2 regions of the Lentilactobacillus buchneri genome follow, and region 1 is predicted to be linked to the other one. Evidence: a T-box and tRNA genes for the amino acid it is inferred to sense, from the RefSeq annotation. Region 1 holds a T-box; the other holds one or more tRNA genes.
What was found. The T-box of region 1 lies ahead of leuS (leucine--tRNA ligase). A T-box ahead of a tRNA ligase gene usually reads a tRNA of that ligase, here a tRNA-Leu.
Positions count from the first base shown of each region.

Region 2: it has a tRNA-Leu gene. The T-box ahead of leuS (leucine--tRNA ligase) is inferred to sense a tRNA for this amino acid. The anticodon was not compared.

Region 1 is NZ_CP073066.1:115,364-123,247, forward strand. It holds gene KE627_RS00645 (acyltransferase family protein) at 1-848, shown strand, start outside; gene KE627_RS00650 (alpha/beta hydrolase) at 845-1,798, shown strand; gene KE627_RS00655 (DUF5776 domain-containing protein) at 1,859-3,535, opposite strand; gene leuS (leucine--tRNA ligase) at 3,692-6,112, opposite strand; T-box leader at 6,182-6,383, opposite strand; gene KE627_RS00665 (phosphatase PAP2 family protein) at 6,474-7,115, shown strand; gene mnmM (tRNA 5-(aminomethyl)-2-thiouridylate-methyltransferase MnmM) at 7,112-7,684, shown strand; gene KE627_RS00675 (MDR family MFS transporter) at 7,681-7,884, opposite strand, start outside.
Region 2 is NZ_CP073066.1:260,868-268,751, reverse strand. It holds gene KE627_RS01420 (Tex family protein) at 1-1,284, shown strand, start outside; gene KE627_RS01415 (SprT family protein) at 1,300-1,767, shown strand; gene thrB (homoserine kinase) at 1,782-2,660, shown strand; tRNA gene KE627_RS01405 (tRNA-Leu) at 2,718-2,803, shown strand; gene KE627_RS01400 (HAD family hydrolase) at 2,905-3,522, shown strand; gene KE627_RS01395 (PTS sugar transporter subunit IIA) at 3,601-4,026, shown strand; gene KE627_RS01390 (PTS sugar transporter subunit IIB) at 4,026-4,529, shown strand; gene KE627_RS01385 (PTS sugar transporter subunit IIC) at 4,548-5,351, shown strand; gene KE627_RS01380 (PTS system mannose/fructose/sorbose family transporter subunit IID) at 5,368-6,219, shown strand; gene KE627_RS12500 (ISL3 family transposase) at 6,407-7,678, opposite strand; partial or broken gene KE627_RS12495 (ISL3 family transposase) at 7,823-7,884, opposite strand, start outside.

The DNA.
Region 1 (7,884 bases):
TCGGTTTTTTCAAGAAACGGATTTTACCACTGCTAATTTCATATTTAATCTGTGGTGGCTTTTTGATTTTACTGTCACACTTCATCAGAGGTGAAAGTTGGTCGTACACGATCTTCTACTTTGCCCGATTACTGTATGGTGGACGGACACTGAACCACTACCTCAGTGTTTTTTGGTACATTAATGTTTACCTGTTGGCCCTGGTTTTCACATCGATTGTCATTACATACGTCAAAAGCCGGGAAGCACAGATTATTGTGGCCTTTGCTTCATTAATCATTTCCACCAGTTACAAGCACATTTACTTCCTAAGTTATAAATACGTTCCCTGGGACTTCGATGTTGCTTTTATCGCCATGTTCTTCATGTTATTTGGCTATCTTTATTTCCACAAAATTCAGCAATTCGTTAAGGACCTGTGGGTGATTATTCCAGCAGCCATGCTTACCGTCTGGTTGTTTTGGATGCAGCACATGGACCGGTTCAACTTCGCGTTCTTCCTGAAGTCCAAAATCATTCACGCTTCCTATCATCACATTCCAATTTCTCGGGTTTCCTACATTACTTTTATCCCGATTATTGTTTGTTTAGTCGTTTTCAGCGCCAGTTACTATTTCTGCAAATTCATGCCCCAGTTCCTCATTAAGCCGGTTCAATTATTGGGCCAACAGACATTGGGAATTATGTATCTGCACAAGGCCGTCATCGATATCATCGATGAAGCTGGCTACAATGGTGCCATTATGGAAACAATTCTGGCGGTTTTAATTTCGTTTATCCTGTCACTTGGCTACGGCTATGTCAAACAAAAAATAAAGAATTCACGTATAAGGCGGTCAATTAGTTGATAAATTATCGGCGCTCAAGAAACTTGCGAATACTTTACTTTGTAATCGACGGGCTCATCATCTTGGGCTTCGGTTTTAACATTTGGCAGGATCAGCGTGCTTCGGATCAGCTCAAGGCCAACTATATTGACTCCAGTACGCCGACTATCTTTGTCCACGGCTGGGGGGCCACCCTTCGTTCCGAAAAAGATATGATCTCCGCGGCAGAGGTCAGTGGCGCCGCTTCAAGGCGAATGATTGTCCGCGTGAGAGCCAACGGAAAATTGTCAGTCACTGGAACCGTTAAGTCATGGATGGTGAATCCAATCATTATGGTCCGAATGGACAATAACCGCGCCGGCGAGGTTCAGTATGCTCGCTGGCTGACCAAGGTCTGCAAGTTACTCAAGCAGAAATACCATGTCAATCAATTAAACTTTGTCGGCCATTCCATGGGGGCTTACGCGGTAATCTACTATAACCTTTTGAACGGCAACCGGTCTGATTTGCCGCGAACCAATAAGTTATGTGTGATCGCCGGGCCTTATGATGGGATAATGGATAATCACAAATCTAATCAGCCGACATCAGGTCCACTGATGCAGTTATGGGATGATGCGCCCAACAAAAATCGCATTTTGCCGACTGGTAAACCCAAGATCATCCATCCTGAATACAAGTTACTCTATCGGCTGAGAAAAAATTTTCCTCGTCAAGCCAGGGTTTTGAATATCTATGGTAACTTGGGCGATGGTTCAAATTCAGATGGCGTGGTCACTAACGCTTCTGCCCTATCATTGGGTTATATTTTGCGAGATCATGTCAGTTTTTATCAAACATTTCAAGCTTTTGGTCCAAAGGCGCAACACAGTGCCCTGCACAATAACAACATTGCCGTCAATAAAATTCTAACGGAATTCCTGTGGAATAAAAATTACCAGGATAGTTCTGCGAGTGAATTAATGCAATAGCAACTCAAAAACAGCCAAAATCCATTTCGGATTTTGGCTGTTTTTCATTCATGTAGTTGATTATTTAAAGGCACTCACTAATTTACGATTAGCTGTGATATATGAACCATCGGCTAAGACAAAACGCGTTGTCAAGTGATAATGAACCATGCGTTTGACATTGACAGTCTGGCCCATTTTGTAGGTGGCAACTCTACCAGTCAAATTCTTACCTTGATAGCCATGAATGCCGGTCGGGTTGATCACTTTGATTTTTGGGTGACGACTGGCGTAATAGACTGGTCTCACATAGGTCCAGTTTGCCGTTAGGTAGCCTGTTTTGCCATGGGAAGGGCTTTGATGATTGACATCCCGTACCCGGTACCGCAACTTACCAGTAGCTGAACGAGCGTAGCCGGTTACTACAAACATGGGTCGGGCATAGCGCTTTTGAGCTGGATATCGGAAAAGTCGATTGACGGCCTTAAAATTGGGGGAACTGTATAGCCCGACCGTTTTGATGGCGTAGACGGCCATCCCTTTTACGGCGACTTTTTTGTTTGGAGTCGGTTGGGTTATTGTAGCTTGGCCTACATGCGTCGAGTTGTTCAAAATTGCGACCCCGGTTGCTCCCAGGTGGGAATCAGTCGCTGGCCGGGATGACGTGCGGACACTCTCTGTTGGCCGACTAACAGAGATTTGACTTTTTCCCGCCACATTAACCCTCGTCGAATTCGTTGGTTTTGACGGGACCACTGGCGATTGTTGTGCAACCTGGGACAAATCTGACGGAAGACTTGCAGCTTTCGTCTCGACAGGTTTAGCCGCCTGAAACACCGGTTCTTTAGTTATTAAAGTTGGTTGAGGAACCGTGGGCCGTTGTTGCTTAACTTCAACTTGGGGAGCACTTTTTTGCGCCTGATCAGTTGAGTTGACTGGTAATACCGGCGCTACATTCGAACTGGCTGGCTTTGTGTCGCCACTGTCTTGTGTCACCGGTTTGGCAGCTTCCACAAGTTTTGAATCGGTGCCTGCGTGAGAATTCGTAGACCCCTCAGCATGGTTCTGCTTTGGCCGGGTTTCTTTGACCTGCTCGGCCTGATCTGGCTGAGAAGCATTCACTGGCTGGTACCAGAATTTTACCAGGCAAGTCAGATCCCTTAATTCTCTAAAACAAAAGTTTACCGATTGATCGTTATTTTTAGTGAAATATGGGCTTTCAAAGGTTGCCTCAACCGGCTGATATCCCTGAATTTTCTTCGGCTTAATGGTTACTTGGTCAGCGTAATGCAACGTTTTGGTGGCACTGTCCAGTGTGTGACTATCTTGACGATTCATATAGTTAATATTCACCGTTGCGGTATAGAGGCCGGTACTTTCCTGACTGTATTTGAGCAGCAACGGGTGCTGCAAGTCTGCACGAAAATCTGGAACTGTATGAGAAATCGTTGTGGTTGGAACAAAGTTCTTATAAACCGGTACTTGAAAGGATCCCCCTACATTGCCGACCATCTTAATTGGCTTGACTCCGGGAATCACCTGCCAGTCACCACTGGGATCGGATTGGTACACCGGCTGAACATAAAATGTCACCCGCTGTCCCAACTCAGTCGTGCGCATGTTCGCTGCTGGGGAATCCGCGTGAGCTAACGGTGCCTGCAGCATGATTAACCCACTGGCAGCCATGAGCACTAAACTGCTCCAAAATTTAAGACTATTAGCTTTCCCCCAAGTCACTTTATCAAATTTATCCATCATCTTTCTCCTTCAACATTTTTCAAGACGACTTAACTCGTCCCGTTCGTAATATATATACGGAGAAAATGGCGGAATGTTTTTATTTTTTTGAAAATAATTCAACTGTTCAAATCAAAAACAGCTGAGGACAATTCCCCAGCTGTTTGCTTGATCACGTTAACCGACAACAATATTAACGATCTTGTTTGGAATGACAATCACTTTGCGAACAGTCTTGCCTTCCAGATAGCGTTCAACATTCTCATCACTTTTGGCAGTTTGTTCAACTTTGTCTTTATCAAGATCACGGGCTACCTTAATGTGTGAACGAACTTTCCCGTTGACTTGAACGACCATCTGAACAGTATTTTCAACTAACTTGGAAGCATCATACGTTGGCCATTTTTCATAGGTAATCGTGCCGTCATGACCCAATAGACTCCACAATTCTTCTGCAATATGTGGGGCAACCGGTGACAGGAGTTTGACGAAGCCTTCCATGTAATCAATTGGCAGTGAATCTGCCTTGTAGGCGTCGTTAACAAAGACCATCATTTGAGAAATGCCGACGTTAAACCGCATATGTTCAAAATCATCTGAAACGATTTTAACCGTCTGGTTATAAATCTTGTCCAGCTTGCCGTCGTTGATCGTGGTGACGCGGTCACGAAGATGGTTGTTATCGTCGATCAGCAATCGCCATACCCGGTCAAGCCAATGGTAGGCCCCGTGAATGCCTTCCGTGCTCCAAGGCTTGGCAGCATCGATTGGGCCCATGAACATTTCATATACCCGAAGTGTATCTGCACCATATTCATCAACAATATCATCCGGGTTGATCACGTTACCCTTTGACTTCGACATCTTTTCGTGGTTGGTTCCAAGAATCATCCCCTGGTTAACCAGTTTCTGGAACGGTTCCTTGGTTGGCACAACCCCCAAATCGTAAAGGAACTTGTGCCAGAATCTTGCATATAGCAAATGTAGAACGGCATGTTCAGCCCCGCCGACGTATAAGTCGACTGGTGACCAGTACTTCAACTTTTCAGGCGAAGCGATCGCCTGGTCGTTATGGGGATCCATGTAACGCAGCCAGTACCATGAACTACCGGCCCACTGTGGCATCGTGTTGGTTTCACGTTTGCCTTTACGGCCGTTTTTATCAACCACGTTGACCCAGTCATCCAAGTTAGCGAGTGGGCTTTCCTTGCCACCAGAGGTTTGAATATCTTTGGCCTTTGGCAATCGAAGCGGCAGCTCATCTTCAGGAACCAGCGTCGTTTCGCCATCTTCCCAATGAATTACTGGAATTGGTTCACCCCAGTATCGTTGACGGCTGAAAATCCAGTCACGCAGCCGGTAGTTGACCTTTTCATGACCGGCTTTATGATCAGTTAACCAATCGATGGCTGCCTTAATGGCGTCATCTTTGCCCATGCCATCCATGAAGCCGGAGTTGAAGTGAGAACCGTCACCCGTATAGGCAGCTTCGTCGGTATTACCACCTTCAATGACAGGAACAATCGGCAGTCCAAATTTCTTGGCAAAGTCATAATCACGATCATCATGGGCTGGAACGGCCATGATGGCACCGGTTCCGTATGATTCAAGAACGTAATCGCCAATCCAGATTGGCACTTCTTTACCAGTCATTGGATTAATCCCATAGGCACCAGTGAAGACCCCACTCTTATCTTTGTTCAAATCGGTTCGTTCAAGATCGGATTTGCGGGAAACTTCTTCTTGATAAGCTTTGACTTCAGCTGCTTGTTCAGGGGTGGTAATCTTTGAAACCAGCTCGTGTTCCGGAGCCAGCACCATGTAAGTTGCCCCAAACAGGGTGTCAGGACGGGTGGTGAACACTTCAACCTTGTCATCAGGATGACCTTTGACCTCAAAGAACACGCTGGCACCACGCGAGCGGCCGATCCAGTTGCGTTGTTGTTCCTTAATACTTTCAGGCCAATCCAGGTCGTCCAAGTCATCAATCAATCGATCAGCGTAAGCCGTGATCTTGAGGACCCATTGGCGCATCGGCACCCGATAAACCGGATAGCCGCCACGTTCAGTCTTACCGTCAACGACTTCCTCGTTGGCAACAACGGTCCCACCCATAAAATCAGGGGCCCAGTTAACTTCAATATTGTCTTCATAAGCCAATCCGCGTTTGTATAATTCTTCAAAAATCCATTGGGTCCATTTGTAATAACTTGGGTCGGTGGTGTTAATTTCACGATCCCAATCATATGAGAATCCAAGTGAACGAATTTGGCGTTTGAAAGTTTTGATGTTCTTAGCTGTAAAGTCCCGCGGGTTATGCCCCGTCTTCAATGCATACTGTTCTGCAGGTAATCCAAAAGCATCCCATCCCATTGGGTGAAGAACATTTTTCCCCTGCATCCGCTTCATTCTAGCCATAATATCCGTAGCTGTGTAGCCTTCAGGATGCCCAACGTGCAGGCCCTGACCCGATGGATAAGGGAACATATCCAAGACATAGTATTTGTCTTTGTCAGCAACTTCTTCAGTCTTAAATGTCTTGTGTTCTTTCCAGTAATGCTGCCATTTGCGCTCAATTACCTCATGATTGTATGCCATTTTGCAACTTCCACCTTTCATATTTCTCAATCAATGAAAAAAGTCCCATAAGAAACCAGACTGGGCTTCTTATAGGACGATTTATCGCGGTACCACCTATATTCTCAATTACTTGAGCTCTCGAATCAATAACGGCGACAAACCGGCTTGATTTACTTCGTTCGACCAAGCATTCGACGATGAGTTCGCCACGACCTGTTCTGAGTTCACAGCAGCCACTCAGTTTCTGGAAAACAGGCAGTTGGTTACTAATTCGTCTCTGCATTTTCACAAATTGAAATTATTGCTTATTATCATACCAAAACAGGTCTTAAAAAACAACTGCTCAGCGTGCTATAATTTTATTATTGGAGTTGAAAACATGAAAAAACAATCACAAAAAATTTCAAGCACCGTTAGTTTGGTTTCACTGGTCATCTTTTTGGTTCTGACTTACGGCGTCGTCTTACATAAAGAATGGATCAATACCTTTGACACCTACTTCGGCCACATGGTCAGAAGCTTTCAAACGCCCTCGCTAACCAGCTTCATGATTCATTTTACCGAGCTGGGAAATTATCAGTCACTATTGGGGTTCACAATCGGTGCCGGTTTGATTTTATTTTTGGTTCGCAAAATCAAGTCAGCCTTATTCCTGTTGATTAACGGCGTCGTCTTGGCAGCCCCAATTGATACCCTGGTCAAACACATGGTTAACCGGCCGCGACCATCCCTGACCCATCTGGTGGCTGTTCACAGCAGTAGTTTCCCCAGTGGTCACTCAATGAGTATCATGGTGGTTGCCGGCAGCCTGATTTTGCTGGCCAACCGCATGCTTAAAGGAAGTAGCCAACGGCTGATCGTTGATCTGATTTTGATCATCATGATTGTCGGTATCGGTATCAGCCGGATATATGTTGGCGTTCATTATGCCAGTGACGTTCTGGGTGGCTGGAGTCTTGGCCTAGTGACCTTAATGGTGTCACAATGGGTATTTAATCGATTCGCAGGAGGTATCTCATGAAAATCAAATCAGCATTGGAATATAGCCATGAACTGTTATCAGAAACTGTCGATTCCGGAGATACCGTCGTTGACTGTACCATGGGTAACGGTCACGACACCCTGTTTTTAGCCAATTTAGTTGGCAAACAAGGCACCGTGTATGGATTTGATATTCAAGCCCAGGCAGTTGAAAATACCAAAGCACTTCTAAAAACCAATCACGTTCGCACCAAAAATGTCTACCTGTACAATATCAGTCATGCCAAAGTTGATGAAATTTTACCATACGAGACCATGATTTCCGGCGCCATCTTCAATCTCGGCTATCTGCCGGGCGGCGATAAGACGATTGTCACCTACCCTGAAACGACGATTGCGGCGATTAAAGGCTGCCTCAACCATTTGTGCCATAATGGCGTGATCGTCGTGGTTGCCTACTACGGTCACCCAGGCGGCGAACGCGAAAAAAACACCGTCCTCGAATTTGGCAGTCAACTCGACCAAAAACGATACAGTGTTTTGAAATACAGCTTCTTAAATCAGCAGCATTTTCCACCAATATTGATGGCGATTCAGCGGATCGATTAATTGATTCGCTGTTTTTTATTTTTGCGGTCAAACAAATTGCAGATATAGGCAATGATAATCAGAATCAGGCCGACCACAAAGACATTATGCAGGGAATTGTACAAAATATTTCGCAACTGCGGCAAAATTTTGTCACTTAACTGATTGGCAGTCAATGGGTTAATCAGTTTGTCCATCATTTTCAAGGACGTATGTTCCGT
Region 2 (7,884 bases), 150 kb from region 1:
GCTGATCACGCCATCGATATCTTTGGCAAGAATTTGTACAACTTGCTGATGCAGGCGCCACTCAAGGGCAAAATTGTCATGGGATTTGACCCGGCCTATCGAACCGGCTGTAAATTAGCGGTGGTCGATCAAAATGGCAAGTATCTGGACAAAACGGTAATCTATCCCCATAAGCCTGCCAGTGAAGCCAAACGTAAGGCTGCCAAAGGGCTGTTCATTGATTTCATCAACCAAAATCACGTTGAAATGATCGCCATCGGTAACGGAACCGCTAGTCGGGAGTCTGAACAATTTGTTGCCGATGCAATTAAAGAAATCAAAACGCCCATTTATTACGTAATTGTTAATGAGGCAGGGGCGTCGGTCTATTCTGCAAGTCAAGTCGCCAGAGACGAATTTCCGGACTTTAGTGTTGAACAGCGTTCGGCTGTCAGTATTGCCCGCAGAATCCAAGATCCCCTTGCCGAATTAGTTAAAATTGATCCCCAGGCAATTGGTGTCGGTCAATATCAACACGATGTTCCGCAGAAACAACTGGGTGAACAGTTGGACACGGTGGTTGAAACCGCCGTTAACCGGGTTGGCGTTAATTTGAACACTGCCAGTCCCGATCTGTTGGTCCACATTTCCGGGTTGACCAAAACGACCAGCGGCAATATCGTCAAATTCAGAAATGAAAATGGCGAATTTAGTGCTCGCTCTGATCTCAAACAAGTTCCCCGGCTCGGCCCGAAAGCTTTTGAGCAATCGGTGGGGTTCTTGAGAATCATCGGCGGCAAAAATCCACTGGATAACACCGATATTCATCCGGAAAGTTATTCTGCGGCCAAAAGCCTCCTGAAAAAGCACGGATTGACCATTAATCAACTCGGCGAGCCGGCCGTTTCAACTGCTTTGAGTCAGCTCAATTTGGCCCAGGAAGCTGAAAGCATCGGAGTTGGGGTTGCAACCTTGAAAGATATTATCAAGGGCCTCGAAACGCCTGGCCGTGACTTGCGTGACGAAATGCCTGCACCGTTGCTTCGAAAAGACGTTTTGACAATGGAAGATTTGAAGCCGGGGATGAAACTGCAGGGAACTGTCAGAAACGTGGTTGACTTTGGTGTCTTTGTTGATATTGGCGTTAAGCAGGACGGTTTGGTCCACATTTCCAAAATGAGTCGGACATTCGTCAAGGATCCCAGCAAGGTGGCTTCGGTCGGCGACATCGTGACGGTTTGGATTGACTCAGTGGATCTGGATCGTCACCGGATTCAATTAACCATGGTGGATCCTGAAGGTTAGGTGAACAAAGAACTCATGACTGATCAAGAACTACAGCAACTCGTTGAACATATTTCGCTGCAATACTTTGCCAAACCGTTTACCCACCGGGCCTATTTTAATGCCCGTTTAAAGACGACTGGCGGCCGTTACCACCTCAATGACCACAACATCGACATTAATCCAAAAATGGACGAGGGGGCTGATCATGCGGTATTAATTGGGATTATCAAACACGAGCTGTGCCATTATCATCTCCATTTGGCAGGATACAGCGCCAAACACAATACCAAGCAGTTTAAACAGCTGTTAAAAGCGGTCGGCGGCTCCAGATACGCTCCCAGAGTCCAGAGTACCAGGGTCCAAACGCGTTATATTTATCGCTGTGAAGACTGCGGTTTGGAGTATCATAGAAGACGAAGAATCAATCTGGTGAAGTATGTCTGCGGCAGATGTCGCGGTAAGCTTCATTTAATCAGCCAAACGCGGCAAATCGGAGCGTAGAAAGGAGCCATCACATGGCAAAAATTATTATCAGAGTACCTGCAACGACCACTAACCTCGGGTCGGGTGTTGATTCGGTTGGGTTGGCACTGCAGCTGTATTACACGGTGATTGTTGAGGAAAAGACAGATGAATGGAAGGTCAACCATGCTTTGGGACACGACATTCCAACTGATGAGCACAACCTCATTGTTCAGACAATCTTAAAGGTCGATTCTGATATTCATCCGCATCAACTGACCGTTATCTCGGATGTTCCGATTGCGCACGGTTTGGGCTCCAGCACAACCGCAGTGGTTGCCGGGATTAAAATTGCCAACAAGTTAGGGGATTTGGGGCTTTCAATTGAAGATCAAATTAATTTGGGAACAAAGATTGAAGGCCACCCGGAAAGCGTTGCTGCTGCGATGCTTGGCAACTTGGTTGTTTCGACATATGACGGTGAAACCGTCACTGCTGCGACTCTTCCTGTACCAGACGTCTCGGCCTTAATGTATATTCGACCGGATGGTGTCAGCGAGGTAGAAAGTCGCAAGAAGCTGCCGAAACAAATCGATTATGACGTGGCCGTCCATGCCAGCAGCCAGGAGAATGTTTTCATCGCCTTGGTCGCCCAGGGCAAATGGGAGCAGGCGGTTAAGCTGATTGAGAATGATCATCTCCACGAGCCCTACAGAAAAGAGCTGGTCCCAGAAATTGATCAAATCCGTTCAACTGCCCACAAGTTAGACATCTTTGGTACTTACTTGAGTGGTGCCGGTCCTACGGTTGCCACACTGGGTAAGAAAGCTGCTTTAACCCAGCTAAGAATTGATTTGGAACAACAAAATCTAAATGGTAGTTTGCGGCTGCTGCAAATTGATACAGAAGGCGCGACCGTTCGCGGTGAATAATTTTCAAAAACCATTTGTCAATTGCCAAAATTTCTGCTATAATTTTTAATTGTTGATGCGGCCATGGCGGAATTGGCAGACGCGCAAGATTAAGGATCTTGTCGGGAATTATCCCGGTGGAAGTTCGAATCTTCTTGGCCGCATGGTTAAAGTTCGAATCACTATCATCTCAATAGTGATTCGGACTTTTTTATTGTGTAGCATGTGATATTTTGCTCAAATAATAAGCGATTGGAGTACAGGAATGAAATATTTTATTTTTGATGTAGACGGAACCTTGATTGATACCGAAAAGATGTATATGTTACCACTACATAAGACGCTGCTGGAAAACGGCTATGACTTCTCTTATGAAGACGTCGTTAAGCTCTTTGGGATTACCTCCATGGATACGGTTCGAATTCTTGGTGTCAAGAATCCGGTTGACATTCGGGACCAATGGTTTGCCAAAATTAAAGATTACACCCAATATGCCCACGTTTATGATGGGATTGAGGATGTGGTTAAGAAACTGCATGCTGATCCGACTATCAAAACCGCGATTGCCACTTCCAAGGTTGAAGCCGAATTTCACCGGGATGTCACAAAATTTGGACTGGATCAACACTTTGATGCCTTTGTTTTTTCCAACGAAATTAAAAAAGGCAAGCCCGCTCCTGACATGATTTTAAAGGGCATTGAGAAATTAGACGCTGATCCGGCAACCACCATTTATATTGGCGATACCAAATTTGATCTCCAAGCTGCTCACGCTGCCAACGTGCAGTTTGCCCTGGCCGGTTGGCGGACCAAGAAAACCGCGGACTTTGCGGACACGGATTACGATTTAAAGACGCCCGCAGACTTACTAACGATTCAGTAATTCCGGCAAACGAAATTGCTATTTTGTGATATATTTGGTGTAAACAGACTTTGTTAAATTTAAGAAATGGGTGAGTAGATGATTTCAATTCTGGTTGTGAGCCACGGCGATTTTGCCAAAAGCTTAGTGACGACCGCAGAAATGATTGCCGGCAAACAGGAACAGGTTGGTTGGGTAAGTCTGGCCGCAAATGATGGGGTGGATTCACTTAGTGATAAGGTCGCTTCTGCATTGGCTGACTTTCCTGAGGGTACGCCAACGTTGATTTTGGCAGACTTGTGGGGTGGGTCGCCGTTTAATGCCGCCGCCCAATTTGCAGCCAAGAATCCGCAATCGATTGCATTAGTTGCCGGAGTCAACCTTCCGATTCTGTTGGAGGCCTACATGGCCCGAAATTCAACCCTGAGTGAATTAGTTAATAAGATCAATGAGATTGCTGACGATTCGATTCGTCAGTTTGAAGTTTCTACTGATAATGATGACGATTTGGGAGATGATTTATAATGACAATGGATATTCGCCTTGCGAGAGTCGACAGCCGCCTGCTGCACGGCCAAGTGGCAACTTTTTGGACACGGGCGGTGACGCCGAACCGGATTATGGTGGTCTCTGATTCTGTTGCCAAAGATCCTTTGCGGAAAACATTGATTACCCAGGTGGCACCACCTGGTGTCAAAGCCAATGTCGTCAGCGTTAACAAGATGATCCGAGCCTATTTCGACTCCAGGTTTGATTCCTTCAACACGTTGTTGTTGACCGAAACAGTGGCTGACATGTTGAAATTAGCAGAGGGCGGCATCGATTTTTCCAAGATTGGCATCAATATCGGCAGCATTGCCTATAACGACGGAATGACGATGCTTACCGATGCCATTTCGATGAATGGAGATATTGCCAAAGAAATTCGAACATTGGCAAATGACTTTCATCTAGATGTCTATGCTCAAAAAATTCCTGCTGAGAAAAAGGAAAATTTGTTGACCCTGTTGGATAAAAAGGGCTTTTAAGGAACCGAGGGGAATTCAATGAGCTTAGTTTCAATCAGCCTGGTTTTGTTGGTTGCATTTGTGGTCGGAATGGATGGCATTCTTGACGAATGGCAGGTGTACCAGCCAATGATTGCTTGTACGCTGATCGGTTTGGCAACTGGCAACGTCGGCGTTGGCATTATGCTGGGCGCAATTTTACAGATGATCACGATTGGCTGGATCAATATTGGTGCTTCTGTTGCACCGGATATCGCGCTGCCGGCAGTCGTCTCGGCTCTTTTAGTGTGCGGTCCGGCCGCCTTAAGTATTAAACACGGGATTGCCTTAGCCGTTCCCTTTGCGGTTGTTGGCCAACTTTTGAACGTCACCATCCGTAAATCAATTGTCAAATTTATCCATACGGCCGACCAAGCTGCCGAAAATGGTCAAATCCAGCAGATTGATCGCATTCATCTGCTGAGTTTGGGAATTCAAGGGCTGAGAGTCCTGATTCCGACGGGACTCGTGATGCTGATATCTCCTCAATTCATTCATCAGTTAATGCAGCAAATTCCAGCGGGGATCACGAATGGCATTGCCATCTCAATTGGCATGGTGTCGGCCGTTGGATTTGCCAACCTGATTAACATGATGGTCAGCCGCTCTTTATGGATTTGGTTTATCGTTGGTTTTTTAATTGCCATTTTTACGAAGATGAATCTTTTTATTTTAGCAGGATTAGGCTTGGTTGCAGCCATCAGCTTTGTTTGGCTTAAGAGTAGACGGCATGGCTCAACCGGCGGCGATGGGGAAGGGAAAGACGATTTAGATGACTTTGACAAAGAACTTGATGATTTATAGGAGTTGGTGGGTATAAATGGCAAATAATCAAAACATGATTCACGATTCCCATCAACCGATTCATCTTCGTCAGATCGATTTTTTCCGGACCTTTTGGCGCTCTGGCACAGAGCAGGGATCGTGGAACTTTGAACGGATGCAAAACCTCGGATTTGCTTATATAATGGCTCCTGCGATTAAACGATTGTATCCGGATATGAACCAACGTAAAGCTGCGTTGAAGCGCCATTTGGGCTTTTTTAACACCGCACCAATTATGCAGTCCCTGATTACTGGAGTGGTTTTGTCAATGGAAGAACAGCGGGCAAATGGTGCCGATATTAGTGATGACACGATTAATGCCGTTAAGACTGCTATGATGGGGCCAATGGGTGGTTTTGGTGATCCGGTTTGGTTAGGCACGATCCGTCCGGTTCTATCGGCATTTGCTGCCAGTCTGGTTTTGAGTGGCTATGGCATGATGGGACCAATTCTATTTTTTATTGCATGGAACGTTTTACGGCTGGTCTTTCGTTATATGACTCAAATGGCCGGTTATCGTCGGGGAGCCGATATTATTAACTTGTTTAATACCGGGATTATTAAGTACGTTGGGAGTGCCACTTCAATGTTTGGCGTCTTTATGATGGGCGTGATTGTTGCTCGGTGGGTCACCGTTGATTTTGCATCAGTTCGGGGACTCTTTGGCAGTTCAACGACTTCCCGGTTTGTGGACACGATGATTAATGGCGGCCTTAACGTGATTGCTCCGGTTGCCTTGACCCTGATTTGTGTCTGGCTGATCCGCAGGCGAATTTCGCCAATCTGGATTATTCTGGGGTTGTTCGTTATCGGAGTTCTTGGCTACTATGCCGGGGTATTGGTTTAAAAAGCAAAAGTTACATAAAATTGATTGTGAAAAAATAGCGGCTCAGATAAAAGTTGGTTTGCTTTTATGGTTCTTCGTCAACTGTTGTTGGTGAACAAAATATTGGAGTTCTAATCACTTGGTGATTAGGGCTCTTTTTGTGGTTCTTCGTCAACTGTTGTTGGTGAACAAAATATTGGAGTTCTAATCACTTGGTGATTAGGGCTCTTTTTGTATGAACTCGAAAAGCGAACAGCACTCTTAGCCGGAATCTGAAGAAGTTTCGGTAACCAAATCCAGTGCGCTTAATGACTTTAATCTTGTTGTTTGAACCTTCTAATGGCCCGTTGGTGTAGTGGTGGGTGAAAGTGTTGCCAATTTCATCATGATGAGCCGCCAAGGTTTGGAGGGCTGCCAACATCTCTTCCGAGCACCCCTGCAGGTGGTGAAAGGCTTGATTATAGTTGGGCCAGTCGCGGTTTTTGATGGTTTCACGTAACCGATTCATCACGTCGTAAGTTTGCTTGAGCTCGGGATCAATGTCCAGTAAAGCATCAACCACATCCGTGGCAGTTGCCGGATAAGGGAAGTTTGTCCACTTACGGAAAGCCTCGTAGTTAAGGTGATTGGCCGGCGTTAATAATAGTTTCCAATAGCGTTTCAAGGCGTGATACTGGCGTGAGGAAGTGGCCAGGGTTTTCATGAGACGCACTCGCGTCTTATTAAAAGCCCGGTTTAAAGCGTTAACCAGGTGGAAGGGATCGATGACAACGATGGCGTTCGGGAAGATCTGCCCAACCAATTTGGGATAGGTATAGTTCATATCGGTAACGATAATTTTCACATTTTCTCGCGCGGCTTGGTCATAATGTTGGAAGTACTTTTGAAGCTGATAGATGGTTCTAAAGGGCAACAGGTCAATCAATTCGTGGGTTTCCGCGTCCATAAATTCAAAGCTCATCGCGTCGGTGGCGCTCTTAGTACTTTTAACTTCGTCCATGAGGAGAACTTTGGGTAAGTAGTGCCAGTTGGTTTGAAAGTCGTGTTCAGCGCGCAAGAGCTGCCGACCAACGAATGAATCCGAAGTGGACAATTCATTGGCAATGTGTTTGAGGCTCACTGGTTCCGTTAACTTCTCTAAACATTGTTTCCGGGTTGTATTTGAAATCGTGCAGTGCTTCGGCACTGCACTCGTCTGCGCCAGGAAGTTGGTATGACAAGCCTTACAGTGAAAGTTTCGCCGATTGAGGCATAGGATAACCGTGCTGCCCAATGTTTTAGCGAATCTAATGGTGGTCTTCCGCCAACCATAGCCAATGATCTGGTGATCATTAATAACCCCACAATTGCGGCAGGCCTTGGGAGAATAGTTCAGTGATCCATTTAATCTGATTACCCCATCATCACCTATTTTGCCATTCTCAATTTTTAAGTGTTCATCATCTATTCCTAACAACATTTTCGTAGTATCATTTGACATAGGGCATTTCCTTCTTTCTCTAAAATCTTCGTGGTTGTTGGTTTTGATGAACGGACAGGAAATGTCCGCTTTTTTTATTCTAATGAAAAACAAAAAATCTGTCATCAGTAATAGATAAAAATCTATTACCAACAACAGATATTGTAGAGCCCTTTTTGTATGAACTCGAAAAGCGAACAGCACTCTTAGCCGGAATCTGAAGAAGT